Regions from separate parts of the Bradyrhizobium sp. Pa8 genome, predicted to be linked through region 3. Evidence: riboswitches for the same ligand, from Rfam matches in the RefSeq annotation. Region 3 holds a riboswitch; each other region holds the start of a gene.

Region 1 (4,180 bases), 1.8 Mb from region 3:
CAGGCCACGGCGGATGCGATCGGATCGAACCTCGAGCTGCGCGAGATCGATCGTCTCGCGGTCGCCGGCCAGAGCGCGCCGCAGGCGATCTTCGAGGTGATGAGCAAGGCGCACGGGCTCAGCATCCCGCAGGAGAGCCTGCGCGCGCGCTACACCGAAGGCCTCGCCGCCTATCGCGCGCAGCGCTTTGACGATGCTCGGGCCGCGTTCAATGCAGCGCTCGAAGCGGTGCCCGGCGACGGCCCCTCGCGCACGCTGCTCGGCCGCATCGCGCTGTTCGAGGCCAATCCGCCGGACGCAGCTTGGGATGGCGCCTGGCGGCTGGAGCAGAAATAGCCGTCCTTACCGGGCCGGCATCGCCCTTGCCGGAAAAAACGCTTCTACTCGATAACGATGTTCGCCGTGACCTAATTCCCGGGCTTAGGTTTGTCGTCCCTTGAGGCGTTTGATGGGGACACGCCGATGACAGAACTTCATGACAGGCTGGAACGGTTCGAGACGCTCACCGCCGAATGCGAGCTGATTGCCAAGCTCGCCACCGACAGCACCAAGCGCGAGTTCTATCTGAAACTCTCGGAGCAGTACCGTCAGCTGGCGGTGGATATGCGGAAGGTGATCGCGACCAAGGCTGCGGCCTGACGCCGCCTGCAATCCGTTCTTAATGTTTGGCGCGCATCCTCGGAGGATGCGAGCGTTGCGATCATGATTGCTCGCAGTGGGAATGCCGAGGTGCGTTGCTGTGCAGCGTGCCTCGCCGATGTCGCTTTGCCGCTCTTTACCAGGGCAATCCCATGCGCCTTGTTGCAGTCCTCATCTTCGCGCTCATGACGGCTGCCTGCAACCAGGAGCAGGACATCACCGGCTCGACCCCGGTCTGTGCGATGCGGAACTACAACTCCTACAATCCCCGCGACATGAATCAGTGCGTTGCCGCCTGCAAGGCGTGCGACCACGGCAACACCGTCACCTGCACCCGTCATGCACCCTCAAAGGCGCCCACTGAGCGGCGGCGCTGCCTGGAGCTGAGGGGCTGACGGTGCTCGGGCACCGGAACGATTCACATGGGTTAGTCATTGAAGAGGCGGACAGGACGCGGAGTCCTATGGAATGGGTATGCTCGATCCCGGTCGGTTCCTGGTGTCGTGCTCGCATTGCGATGCTTGGCCGATGGCGGCCAACGTCAAACGTTCGAGCTGGTCGGCGTCGCCGCACGAGGTCCGCTTCGTATGCCCGCGCTGTCGCCGCGAGGAGACCGCCATCATCTCGGCCTCCGGTGAGCTGACCCCGATCCGGCGCAGCGACGCTCCGCTGCGCGACGTCACCGCGGCCTGGGCTCAGGCCCAGCGGCCAAGAGGTCGGGCGTAGCCCGCCCGTCACAGGACCAAGAGGGCGGGCGTAGTCAGCTCTGCGCAAGGCCTTGCGCGGCCCGTTTTTGGAACCCGGCCTACGCCCACGCGTTTCCGCTCCTACATCAACGCATCGAGGCCCTGCGAATGATCAGCGAGCATTTCGACACCCGCACCCGGATCAACATGAAGCTGGCGCTGGATCGGGTCTGCCGCAATCGCCCGGTCGGCGAGGACCATTGCTTTCGCAGGTCCGTTGCCGAGAACATCATCCGCTGCGCGCTCACGGGCCGCACCGGCATCGGTCAGCTCGTCGATGCCGGCGAGCGGGCGATGATCAGGACGCGTTCGGAGCGGGAGTCGGCCTGATTGCGCCGGCTCAATCTCCGGTGCGGTGCTTTGACCGTCATGCAACCGGCCGATTGACTCTCCGCTTACCCGCCCCGTAGATTGGTCGGTGACGGTTCTCCTCACGGAGATCAAAAGGGAACGTGGTGCGAGATTTTCCCGATACCGGGATATTCTCAACGCCACGGCTGCCCCCGCAACTGTAAGCGGTGAATCTTTCGTCATATGCCACTGGGAATCTCGGTCCTGGGAAGGCGACGCAAGGTAACGACCCGCGAGCCAGGAGACCTGCCGTCAGCCGTGGTCACACGCGAAGATGTCGGTCGGGGAGTACAGACATTAGCTTCACCGGAGCAATCGATCGCTCCGCCGTGAAACCTCGTTCGCTGTGACGTGCCACTGACGTCATACCGAGGTTACAAGAGTGTCCCGTATTGTCTTTGCCGCCAGGCGCTTCCGCGCCGGGCTTGTCGTGTTCGTTTCCCTTTGTTCGCTCGATCTGTCCATTGCCCAGGCCCAGCAATCGGCATCGCCCGATCTGCTGCCGCCGGTCGAGGTCGCGCCGACCGAGCGTGCGGCCAAGCCGCAAGTTGCGCAGCGTGCGCCCGACCAGCCCGAGCAGCGGCGCGTCGCTCGCGTGCCGAAACCCGAGCTGTTGCCTCCGTCGCCCACGGTTGCCGGGGTATCCGCAGCGAACCTGTTTCCGACGGTCGTCGTCAGTCCGACGGGCGTTGTCACTCCGACCAATCTGGTTGCGAGCTCGGTGACGGTTCTGACCGCCAGAGACATCGAGCGCGATCAGCGCCGAACCGCATCCGATGCGCTGAGCGCGGTTCCTGGCCTCAACCTCGTGCAGACCGGCGGTCCCGGCGGACAGACGTCGATCTTCGTGCGCGGAACGAATTCCAACCACACCAAGGTCCTGATCGACGGCATCGACGTCAGCGATCCCGGCAACCCGAACCGTTCGTTCGATTTCGGCCAGTTGCTCACCTCCGACATTCAGCAGATCGAAGTCCTGCGCGGTCCGCAGAGCGGTCTCTACGGCGCAGACGCGCTGGGTGGCGTGATCTCCATCGTGACGAAGAAGGGTGACGGTCCCGCCCGCGCCACCGGCTCGGTCGAGGGAGGCTCGTTCGGAACGTTCAATCAAACCGCAGGCCTGAGCGGTTCACAGGACCACTTCAACTATGCCTTCAACGTCGCGCATTTCCACGCGAACGACGTGCCGGTGACGCCGCTCGAATTGCTGCCGCCGGGGCAGAAGGCGATCGGCAACTATTACGACAACATCACTTATTCGACGAAGCTTGGCGCCGAATTGAGCGAAAACCTGACGCTCAACGGCGTGGCGCGGTACACTGACGCCACCCTGCGCTTTACCGGAGACACCTTCAATCCCGTCACATCCGCGAGCTTTCCCTCGGCCGCGCAAAGCACGCAGACGGTGCACCAGCTCTTCACGCGCGGGGAGGCGGTCTGGTCGGCTCTCGACGACCGGATGAGAAGCTATTTCGGCGTCAACTACACCAACCACTGGAACTACAATATCACGCCCGGCGACGCGATGGCCACGATCACGACCGGCGACCGCCTCAAGTATGATTGGCACACCACGACCCAGCTCGCGCCCAACAACAATGTCATCATTGGCGCGGAGCATGAGACCGAAACACTGCAAACGGCGACGGTCTCGGCGCAAAACGTCAACAAGGCCGGATATATGGAGCTGCAGTCCCAGTTCCGGGATCGCGTCTTCTTCACGGCCAACGTCCGGCAGGACGATAATGAGCGGTTTGGAGAGCATCCGACCTTTCGTCTGACGTCTGCCGTGATCGTGCCGGTCACGGATACGAAGTTCAAGGGTAGCTACGGCACGGGTTTCAAGGCGCCGACGCTCAACCAGCTTTACGTCAGCTTTCCCGCGTTTTTCTTCTTTGCAAATCCCAACCTCAGGCCCGAGGAAAGCGTCGGATACGACGCCGGCTTCGAGCAACCCTTGTTTGGCGATCGCGTTCGCTTCGGGTCGACATACTTCCGCAACGACGTTACGGACCTGATCCAGAGCACGTTCGATCCCGTGACATTCACGAGCACCAACACCAATATCGGCAAGGCGATCACGGAGGGCACGGAGAGCTTCGTCGCGGCTGCGATCACGGACCGGATTCGCGTTCGTGCTGACTACACTTTTACCCGCGCGGTGGATGCAACGGCGGGACTGGAGTTGCTGAGGCGTCCGAAGGAGAAGTGGAGCGCAAATGTCATCTGGAATCCGATCGATCCGCTCACATTGTCCGCAACCGTGTTGCACGTCGGGAGTTTCGTCGATGGCAACCGCGACTTCAGCATTCCGCGTCTGCTGGCTCCGGCCTACACCGTCGTCAACGTTGCAGCCGAATATCTGGTCACCGACCAGGTGAAGGTGTTTGGCCGGTTCGATAATCTCGCCAATGTGCACTATCAAAATCCGACCGGCTTTCTGC
Region 2 (4,180 bases), 1.6 Mb from region 3:
CGCTGGCATCAGGAAGCCTTGCGCAGCTCACGGGCCGCCGCGACCATGTTGACGAGCGCCGGACGGACTTCGTCCCATTTGCGAGTCTTTAAGCCGCAATCCGGATTGATCCAGAGCTGTGAGTCCGACAACCGTCGGCGAGCCAGCGCGATGAGATCTCCCATCTCACCGGCTTCGGGAACGCGCGGAGAGTGGATGTCATAGACGCCGGGGCCGATGTCGTTCGGGTATTTGAAGGCCGTGAATGCATCGAGCAGCTCCATTTTAGAACGGGACGTTTCGATCGAGATGACATCTGCGTCCATCGCGGCAATTGCATCGATGATGGCGTTGAACTCCGAATAGCACATGTGGGTATGGATCTGCGTTGCATCGGCGACGCCGGACGAGCAGATGCGGAAGCTGTCCACTGCCCAGTCGAGATAAGGTTTCCAGTCGGATCGGCGGAGCGGCAAACCTTCGCGAAGCGCAGCCTCATCGATTTGGATCATGGTTGCGCCGGCCTTTTCGAGGTCGGCGACCTCGTCACGGATCGCGAGCGCGATCTGACGGCAGGCCTCGCTGCGCGGAACGTCGTCGCGGACGAACGACCAAGTCAGGACCGTCACTGGCCCCGTAAGCATTGCCTTCATAGGCTTTTTGGTCAGCGATTGCGCGTAGCTCCACCAGTCGACGGTCATCGGCTTCGGTCGGGAGACGTCGCCGAACAGGATCGGAGGACGAACGTAACGAGAGCCGTAAGACTGCACCCAAGCGTGCTTGGTGAAAACGAATCCGGAGAGCTGCTCAGAGAAATACTGAACCATGTCGTTGCGCTCGAACTCGCCGTGGACGAGCACGTCGAGCCCGATGTCTTCCTGCCAGCGGACGGCTTGAGCCATTTCCTTCTTCAGAAATTGTTCATACTGCATGTCTGTCAACTTTCCCTTGGCATGCGCGGCGCGGGTGTTGCGAACGTCAGCCGTCTGCGGGAACGACCCGATTGTCGTCGTGGGGAAAAGCGGAAGGCCGAATCGCTTGCGCTGAACCTCGGCCCGGCTCGCAAAAGCGCTGTTGCGGTAGCGCTTATCATCGCCAATATCAGCCGTCCGCTGCGCGACGGCCGTGTCATGGATCTTTGACGATACTCGGCGAGCCATGGCCGCAAGGTCTGATTCGGCAAGCGCGGCGACATTTTCGTCGCCCGCAAGCGCTTTCGCCAAGGCCGTGAGCTCGCCGATCTTCTGAACCGAGAAGGCAAGCCAGCTCTTTACGTCCGAATCGAGATCGGTCTCGAGCTCAAGGTCGATGGGGACATGCAAGAGCGAGCAAGAGGGCGCGAGCTGCACGCGATCCTTGCCGAATTTTGCAATGACGGGCTTGAACCGCTCCACAAGTGCCGACAGGTTGGAACGCCAAACATTGCGGCCATCGATCACACCGAGCGAAATCACGAGGTCCGCGCGGGCGCCGAATTCAATCTGGCTCAATTGTTGGGGAGCGCGGATAAGATCGACGTGCAGTCCGGCCACAGGCAGCGCCAGAGCGGTCGCCAGATTGTCGCCGATCGCCCCGAAATAAGTGGCAAGCATGACCTTGATGCCAGCTACCTCCTTGACGAGACGCTTATAGGCGCGTTGGAGCGCATTCCGCGTGGTCTCGTCGAGATCAAGCACCAAGCACGGCTCGTCAAGCTGGACCCACTCGGCTCCACGTTTCGCCAGTTCCTTGAGCACCTCGACATAGACCGGCACGAGATTATCGAGCAGCGAAATCGGATCGAACGCCAGATCGGCGCTCTTGCCGAGTTTCAGGAAGCTGACTGGTCCTACCAGAACCGGACGCGTTTGATAGCCAAGGGTTTTCGCCTCCTCATATTCCTCGATCGGCTTTCGGGAGGAGAGCCTGAAGGTCTGACCTTTGTGGAATTCGGGCACCATGTAGTGGTAGTTAGTATCGAACCACTTGGTCATCTCCTGCGCGGCAGAGCCGCGGGCATCATGGGCATGACTGCAACTCGCGTCATCATCCTCGCCTTGCGAGCCGCGCGCCATAGCGAAATAGGTCTTCAGCGAGACCGGACCGCCCTCCCAGCCATACGCCTCAGGAATGGCGCCAACCATGACGCTCGTGTCGAGAACCTGATCATAGAGTGAAAAGTCATTTGACGGGATGACGGTGACGCCAAGCGAATTCTGACGCGCCCAATTGGCGACACGAAGACCGGCCGTAGTTTCAAGAAGCTGCTGGTCGCTGATCTTGCCGACCCAAAAGTCTTCGAGTGCCTGCTTGAGTTCGCGGCGTGGCCCGATACGTGGCATGCCGAGGGTTGCGACAGGAAGGGAGAGAAGAGACATAGCTTTAACCCCATTGTGGTGGGGGCAAAGGCCATGGCGGACGCAGGCAGGAGGGCCACGAAAGCGCCTGCTGCTTGGCGTACCACCGGGACACCCCGCCCGTGGACGATTATGTTGTCGGGGCAGGTCTCCTGGCTCGCGGGTCATCGCCTACATCCGGCCTTCCCGAAGCCTCTGCTTCAGTGACACGTGTGGATGCAGGCTCGCCGCTTACAGTTGCGGGGGCAGCGCCGGCATTACTTCAATCCGAAAGGATCGAGAGCGCACCGGCTTCCCCTCTTAGCTCCAGATCAAGCGAGACCTGGAGAACCTCGACGCCTTCGATTATCTGTAACCGAACGGTTACGTCAACCTCTGAGGATCAGCTTTTCTGCGGCATGCCGGCAGGTACGATGGTCTCAACAATGGAGATCATCGGCCTCTCTGGCTTTGTGCGCTTGCATCAGATCGACGAGCTTGGCCGCAACACCGTCACGTTGCGCCGTAATGCGTTTCATAGGCCATACCATCCGGAGCGCCGGGCGGCGGCCACATGATCATCGCGTAGCCGATTTGTCGGATTTCGACGCTGTGAAGACCGCCACACCGATCGAATAGCTCGACCAAGGATGCAACATCGATCTCGGCCAGCGTCCCCTTGAGGGCCATTGTTGTCGATAGGCCTCGCGCCTTGAATGGAAGTGGAGAGCGCTTGGGACCTTCCATCGCCTGGGGTTACCACTGCGGCTCTTTAGCGCGGCAATTCAATCAGAATCGATCTCACGGACCCTCTCTCATTTCTTTTATCCAACACGGCGCTGAACGGAGCTGCAATTTCTGCATCAATCGCCCAGCGAAGCGTATGCTTTGTGTCGCGATCAACTACCAATGTTAGCAATTGATCGAGCTGATGGATCCGGTCAATCATAGATTAAAGCCCGTCGCGCAGGGTCAGACCTCACCTGTCCGAGATCCCGAAGAACGCACAAGGGGGTGGTTCGTCGCTGTCACCACGGATCTTGACGGATTTGGTTATGCGGTCCGCAACTTGGCGTTCCACAGGTTCTATCGCAGCTGAATAGCTCGGCCTGGGGATCAAACCGCAAATTTGGAGAGTGCCGCTATGAGTGCAACGATCGTGTCGGACAGCGTCATTCCTCGCGCCGACGTCATCAAACGCGCAGCGCGCATCGGCGCAGAAATTAGAAACATCAACCTGTGCGGTGATTTGCCGGACCAGACGATCGCCGCCATCAATGAGCTGCTGCTCGAGCACAAGGTTGTCTTCTTTCGCGACCAGGGTCATCTCGACGACGCCGAGCAGGAGCGCTTTGCTCTTCGTTTCGGAAGTCTGGCGCCTCATCCGATGCTCGGTGCCATTAAGGGGACGGCGTCGATCATCGAGCTTGATTCGGCTCGCGCCGGTAGCCGGGCCGACCTGTGGCACACCGATGGAACCTTCATCGATGCCTACCCCAAGATCGCGGTGCTCCGAGGCATCGTGATGCCAACGTTCGGTGGCGATACGGTCTGGTCAAATACCGTCACGGCCTACCTCGACCTGGCACCGCCGCTGCAACGGCTTGCGGACAAGCTCTGGGCCGTCCACAGCAACGCCTTCGACTATGCAATACTGCCCCGCGCCAGCGAGCTCGACAAGAAGCACTTGGACGAAGTCTTCACGAAAACGATCTATCAGACGGAGCATCCCGTCGTGCGCGTCCATCCCGAGACCGGCGAACGCACGCTGGTGCTCGGCGCCCTGGTGCAACGATTCGTTGGTCTCCCGAAATACGACGGCCAGAAGCTGTTTGATCTGTTTCAGTCTCATATCACCGCGCCCGAAAACACCGTGCGCTGGAGCT
Region 3 (4,180 bases):
GCGGCCTGGTCGCGGACGATCGCGAGCCAGCTCGGTGATGATGGCAAGGTCGCGCTGCTGATCTGGGGCGATCCCTCGCTGTACGATTCCTCGCTGCGCATTGCGCGGCGGCTCGATCCCTTGCCTGATATCGAGGTCGTGCCCGGCATCACCTCGATCCAGGCGCTGTGCGCGGCGCATGCGCTGCCGCTCAACGACATCGGCGAGCCCTTTCTGGTCACCACGGGGCGCCGCTTGCGCGAGGGCGGCTGGCCGCAGGGCGTCGACACCGTGGTGGTGATGCTCGACGGCGGCACGGCATTCCAGTCGCTCGATCCAGCGGGGCTGCACATTTGGTGGGGCGCCTATCTCGGCATGCCCGATCAGATCGTCATGTCGGGCGTTGTGGCCGAGATCGGCCCGCACATCGTCGCCGCGCGACAGGATGCGCGCGCGCGGCACGGCTGGATCATGGACAGCTACATTCTCAAGCGCAGGCCGTAAGCGAGGCAGCATGCTCCCCGAATGGGTCTATCGAAAATGTCCTGAGGTCTCCGCCGCCCACCGCGAGGCGGCGCTCGCGCGTCAGGCGCAACTCACAAAACCGGCCGGCGCGCTCGGCCGGCTGGAGCAGCTTGCGGTCGAGCTTGCGGGCCTGCAGGCGACCGAGCAACCACGCGCCGCGCGGGTGCCGATCATCGTCTTCGCCGGCGATCACGGCATCGTCGCGCAGGGCGTGTCGGCCTATCCGCAAGGAGTGACCATCGCGATGATGGCGAATTTTGCCTCGGGCGGTGCCGCGATCTCGGTGCTGGCGCGCGAGCTTGGCTCAAACCTTGAGGTCGTGGACGCCGGCACGCTGGCGCAGGAGGCGATGGCAGGAATCGTCATTGACAAGCCGCGCAGCGGCACGCGCGATTTCAGCGTGGAAGCTGCGCTCACCCCCACGGAGCTGGCATTCGCCTTCGAAGTCGGACAGCGCGCAGTCGCGCGCGCGGCAGCCGGCAGGCCCGATCTCCTGATCTTCGGCGAGATGGGCATCGGCAATACCACGACGTCGGCGGCGATTGCGGCGAGCCTGCTCGGCATCAGTGCCGAGGAGATCGCGGGCAGCGGTACCGGCGTCGATGCGGCCGGCCGTGCGTACAAGGCGCGCGTGATCGACGCTGCGATCGCGCGGCATGGCGTTGCAGGCGCTTCGCCGGAAAAGATCCTGTGCGCCGTCGGGGGCCTCGAAATCGCGGCGATTTGCGGCGCCATCATTGCGGCTGCGCAAGCCCGTATTCCCGTGTTGATCGATGGCTTCATCGTATCGGTGGCGGCGCTGGCAGCGGTGCGGCTGAACCCGTCGTGCCAGCCATTCCTGCTGCCGTCGCATCAATCGGCGGAGCAGGGGCATCGGCTGGTGCTGCGTGCGCTGAACGTGCAGCCGCTGATCAGTCTCGATCTCAGGCTCGGCGAAGGATCGGGTGCGGCCATCGCGCTGCCGCTGGTGCGGCTCGCGTGCAGCCTTCACAACGGCATGGCGACCTTCGCGCAGGCCAACGTGCCGGATCGCCCCGCCTGATCCGGCTCAAGCCGCGCGCTGATTGACCGCGACGACGCGCCAGCCGGTCGCGAGCCGGTCGATCCGGGTCAGTGACAACGGATCGATCACGAAGCGCAGGGCCGCTTGTGGCGTCAGATCCAGCGCAATGCAGAGCGCGGCGCGGATGGTGCCGGAATGCACGACGAGCGTTGCCGAGCCAGCGCCGACTTGCGCGAGGCCCAGCCGGACGCGCGCGACCTGATCCTCAAAGCTTTCGCCGCCCGGCGGCCGCCCGTGCGCCGGATTGCTCCAGAACTGCGCATAGGCCTCGCCGCCGGTCGCCGCGAGCTCGTCATGCCGCCGGCCGGTCCAGTCGCCAAAATCCTGCTCACTGAATTCGGGCACCAACGCAGGTTCGAGTCCCAGCGCGCGCGCCGTCTCGACCGTGCGGCGCGCCGGGCTCGCCAAGCTCGCAGCATCTGACGGGAGCTTTCGCCGCAGCGCCTCCAGTTGCGCGCGATCGTCGAGATCGGCGGGCGCGTCGGCCGCGTGGATCGTCCCTTTGGCGCCGTCGACGGGCGCATGCCGCATCAGCCAGAGGAAGGTCTCGCCTTCCATGCCTATCTCCAAGGAAGTTGGTCGCTGTGGTAATAACGTCGCACCGGCACATTGACTCTGTCTTGTCGGTAATCCTAGATGGCTTTGACGGTTTCCCCGAGTGGGGATGAAAAGGGAATGCGGTGCGGGGATTTTGTCCCCAATGCCGCGGCTGCCCCCGCAACTGTAAGCGGCGAATCTTGCGTCACGAGCCACTGGGTATCTCGGTCCCGGGAAGGCGATGGAAGGTACTGACCCGCGAGCCAGGAGACCTGCCGTCAGCCGTGGTCACACGCGAAGATGTCGGTCGGGGAGTACAGACATTCGGCTTCATCGGAAGGCTCAAAGGCCGAAGGTGGGACCTTGGTTCGCTGTGACGTGCCACTGACGTCACACCGAGGTTCCAAAACCGTGCCTTCCATCCGTCTTGTACGACTGCGCCGCTTCCTGCTCGCTTCCGCTGCACTTACGTCGTTTGTCGGCGCCGATCTGCCTGCCGCCCTGGCGCAGCAGGCCCGTGAACCGCTGCCACCTGTCGAGGTATCCCCCGCCCAATCCCGCAAACAGGCCAAGCCCGCCGGCCGGGATGCACAAAGCGTCCGCCGTGTGGCGCCGCGTCGGCCCGCGACTGCATCCGCAGCGCCAAAGCCTGTCGTGCCTGCCGCAGCGGCGCAAACGCCGCTGAACACCAATGTGGTCGCCGATAGCGCCTCGCGCCTCGGCCTGACCGTGCGGCAGATACCCGCGACCGTCGAGGTGATCTCGGCCCAGACCATGCGCGAGCAGGGCTATCGCACCGTCTCCGAGGTGGCGCAGGGCGCGGTCGGCGTCACCTCCGGCGACAATCCGGCAGAGCCCGCGGCCTTCTCCATGCGCGGCTTTACCAACAGCCAGATCAACACGCTCTACAACGGCATCAAGATCGGTCCGCAGAACATGACCTCGCGGATCACGGATACGGCCAATCTCGAGGCCGTTGAATTCGTGAAAGGCCCGGCCTCGGTGATGTCGGGTGAGGGTGCCGCCGGCGGCGCGATCAATCTCGTCACCAAGCAACCGCACACCGGGGCGATCCGGAACGAGGCTGATTTCTCCTGGGACTCGCTGAACTCCTTCCGTGCGCACTACGGCTCCGGTGGCAGCGCCAATGTGCAGGGCCTCGACTACCGCTTCGATATCAGCCGTTCCTCGCTCAACGGCTTCGCCGACGACACCAACACCAAGACGCTGGATGTGTCTGGCCAGCTCAACTACCGCATCTCCGACAGCCTCAAGATCTGGGGCGCGATCGAGTATCGCGAGGACCGCTCGAAGGCCTATTGGGGCGCGCCGCTGGTACCGATCGCCTTCAGCGGCTCGCATGCGACGAGCGGCATTGTCTCCGGCAGCTACTTCAACAGGACCGACCTCGGGGCTGTCACGATCGACGACCGCACCTTCAACACCAATTACAACGTCCTCGACAACAAAAACGTGGCGCAGGAAGTGTGGCTGCGCGGCGGCTTCGAGCTGAAGCTGGCGCCTGACCTGACGCTGAAGAGTCAGGCCTATGGCTACGGCGCGGAGCGCACGTGGTTCAACAACGAGATCGAGGCGTTCGACTCCGTCAAGAACCAGGTGTATCGCGAGCGCTTCTATGTCGCGCACAGCCAGCGCCTCGTCGGCAACATCACGGACCTCACCTGGGATGCCAATATCGCAGGCTTCGACAACCGCTTCGTCACGACGCTGTCGTCGAGCTACCTCGACTTCGTCAGGCCGGGCGCGGCGAACTTCCCGTTCGATGATGTCTCGCTGGTCGATCCAGTCCGCGGCTATTATGGCCTGCTCACGACCAAGCAGCAGACCGCGCGTATCGACAACGAGGCGCTGTCGTTCGAGGACCGGCTGAAGCTCACGCGGACCTTCGCGCTGATTGGCGGCCTGCGCGTCGAGCATATCGGGCTTGACCGTAACTCGACTGACCAGTTCGGTCTGGTGAACGCGGGCTTCCCGTTCACGAAGGACTGGGCGCCGGTCACCGGCCGCATCGGCTATACTTGGGACGCCGTCCCCGGCCTGACCTTCTTCAGCCAG

What was found. Region 3 has a riboswitch for cobalamin ahead of ACKWRH_RS15020 (TonB-dependent receptor domain-containing protein). Riboswitches for the same ligand answer to the same signal wherever they lie in the genome.
Region 1: another riboswitch for cobalamin. It lies ahead of ACKWRH_RS23905 (TonB-dependent receptor plug domain-containing protein); the one in region 3 lies ahead of ACKWRH_RS15020 (TonB-dependent receptor domain-containing protein).
Region 2: another riboswitch for cobalamin. It lies ahead of metE (5-methyltetrahydropteroyltriglutamate--homocysteine S-methyltransferase); the one in region 3 lies ahead of ACKWRH_RS15020 (TonB-dependent receptor domain-containing protein).

What each region holds. Positions count from the first base shown of each region.
Region 1 covers NZ_CP176767.1:5,150,202-5,154,381, reverse strand. Annotated here, with positions in the region: gene ACKWRH_RS23930 (adenylate/guanylate cyclase domain-containing protein) at 1-336, shown strand, start outside; gene ACKWRH_RS23925 (hypothetical protein) at 463-639, shown strand; gene ACKWRH_RS23920 (hypothetical protein) at 792-1,034, shown strand; gene ACKWRH_RS23915 (hypothetical protein) at 1,108-1,365, shown strand; gene ACKWRH_RS23910 (hypothetical protein) at 1,494-1,715, shown strand; cobalamin riboswitch at 1,791-2,004, shown strand; gene ACKWRH_RS23905 (TonB-dependent receptor plug domain-containing protein) at 2,119-4,180, shown strand, end outside.
Region 2 covers NZ_CP176767.1:1,728,214-1,732,393, forward strand. Annotated here, with positions in the region: gene metE (5-methyltetrahydropteroyltriglutamate--homocysteine S-methyltransferase) at 9-2,336, opposite strand; cobalamin riboswitch at 2,441-2,665, opposite strand; gene ACKWRH_RS07895 (hypothetical protein) at 2,808-2,984, opposite strand; gene ACKWRH_RS07900 (TauD/TfdA dioxygenase family protein) at 3,439-4,180, shown strand, end outside.
Region 3 covers NZ_CP176767.1:3,354,907-3,359,086, forward strand. Annotated here, with positions in the region: gene cobF (precorrin-6A synthase (deacetylating)) at 1-483, shown strand, start outside; gene cobT (nicotinate-nucleotide--dimethylbenzimidazole phosphoribosyltransferase) at 494-1,546, shown strand; gene ACKWRH_RS15015 (histidine phosphatase family protein) at 1,553-2,125, opposite strand; cobalamin riboswitch at 2,197-2,398, shown strand; gene ACKWRH_RS15020 (TonB-dependent receptor domain-containing protein) at 2,516-4,180, shown strand, end outside.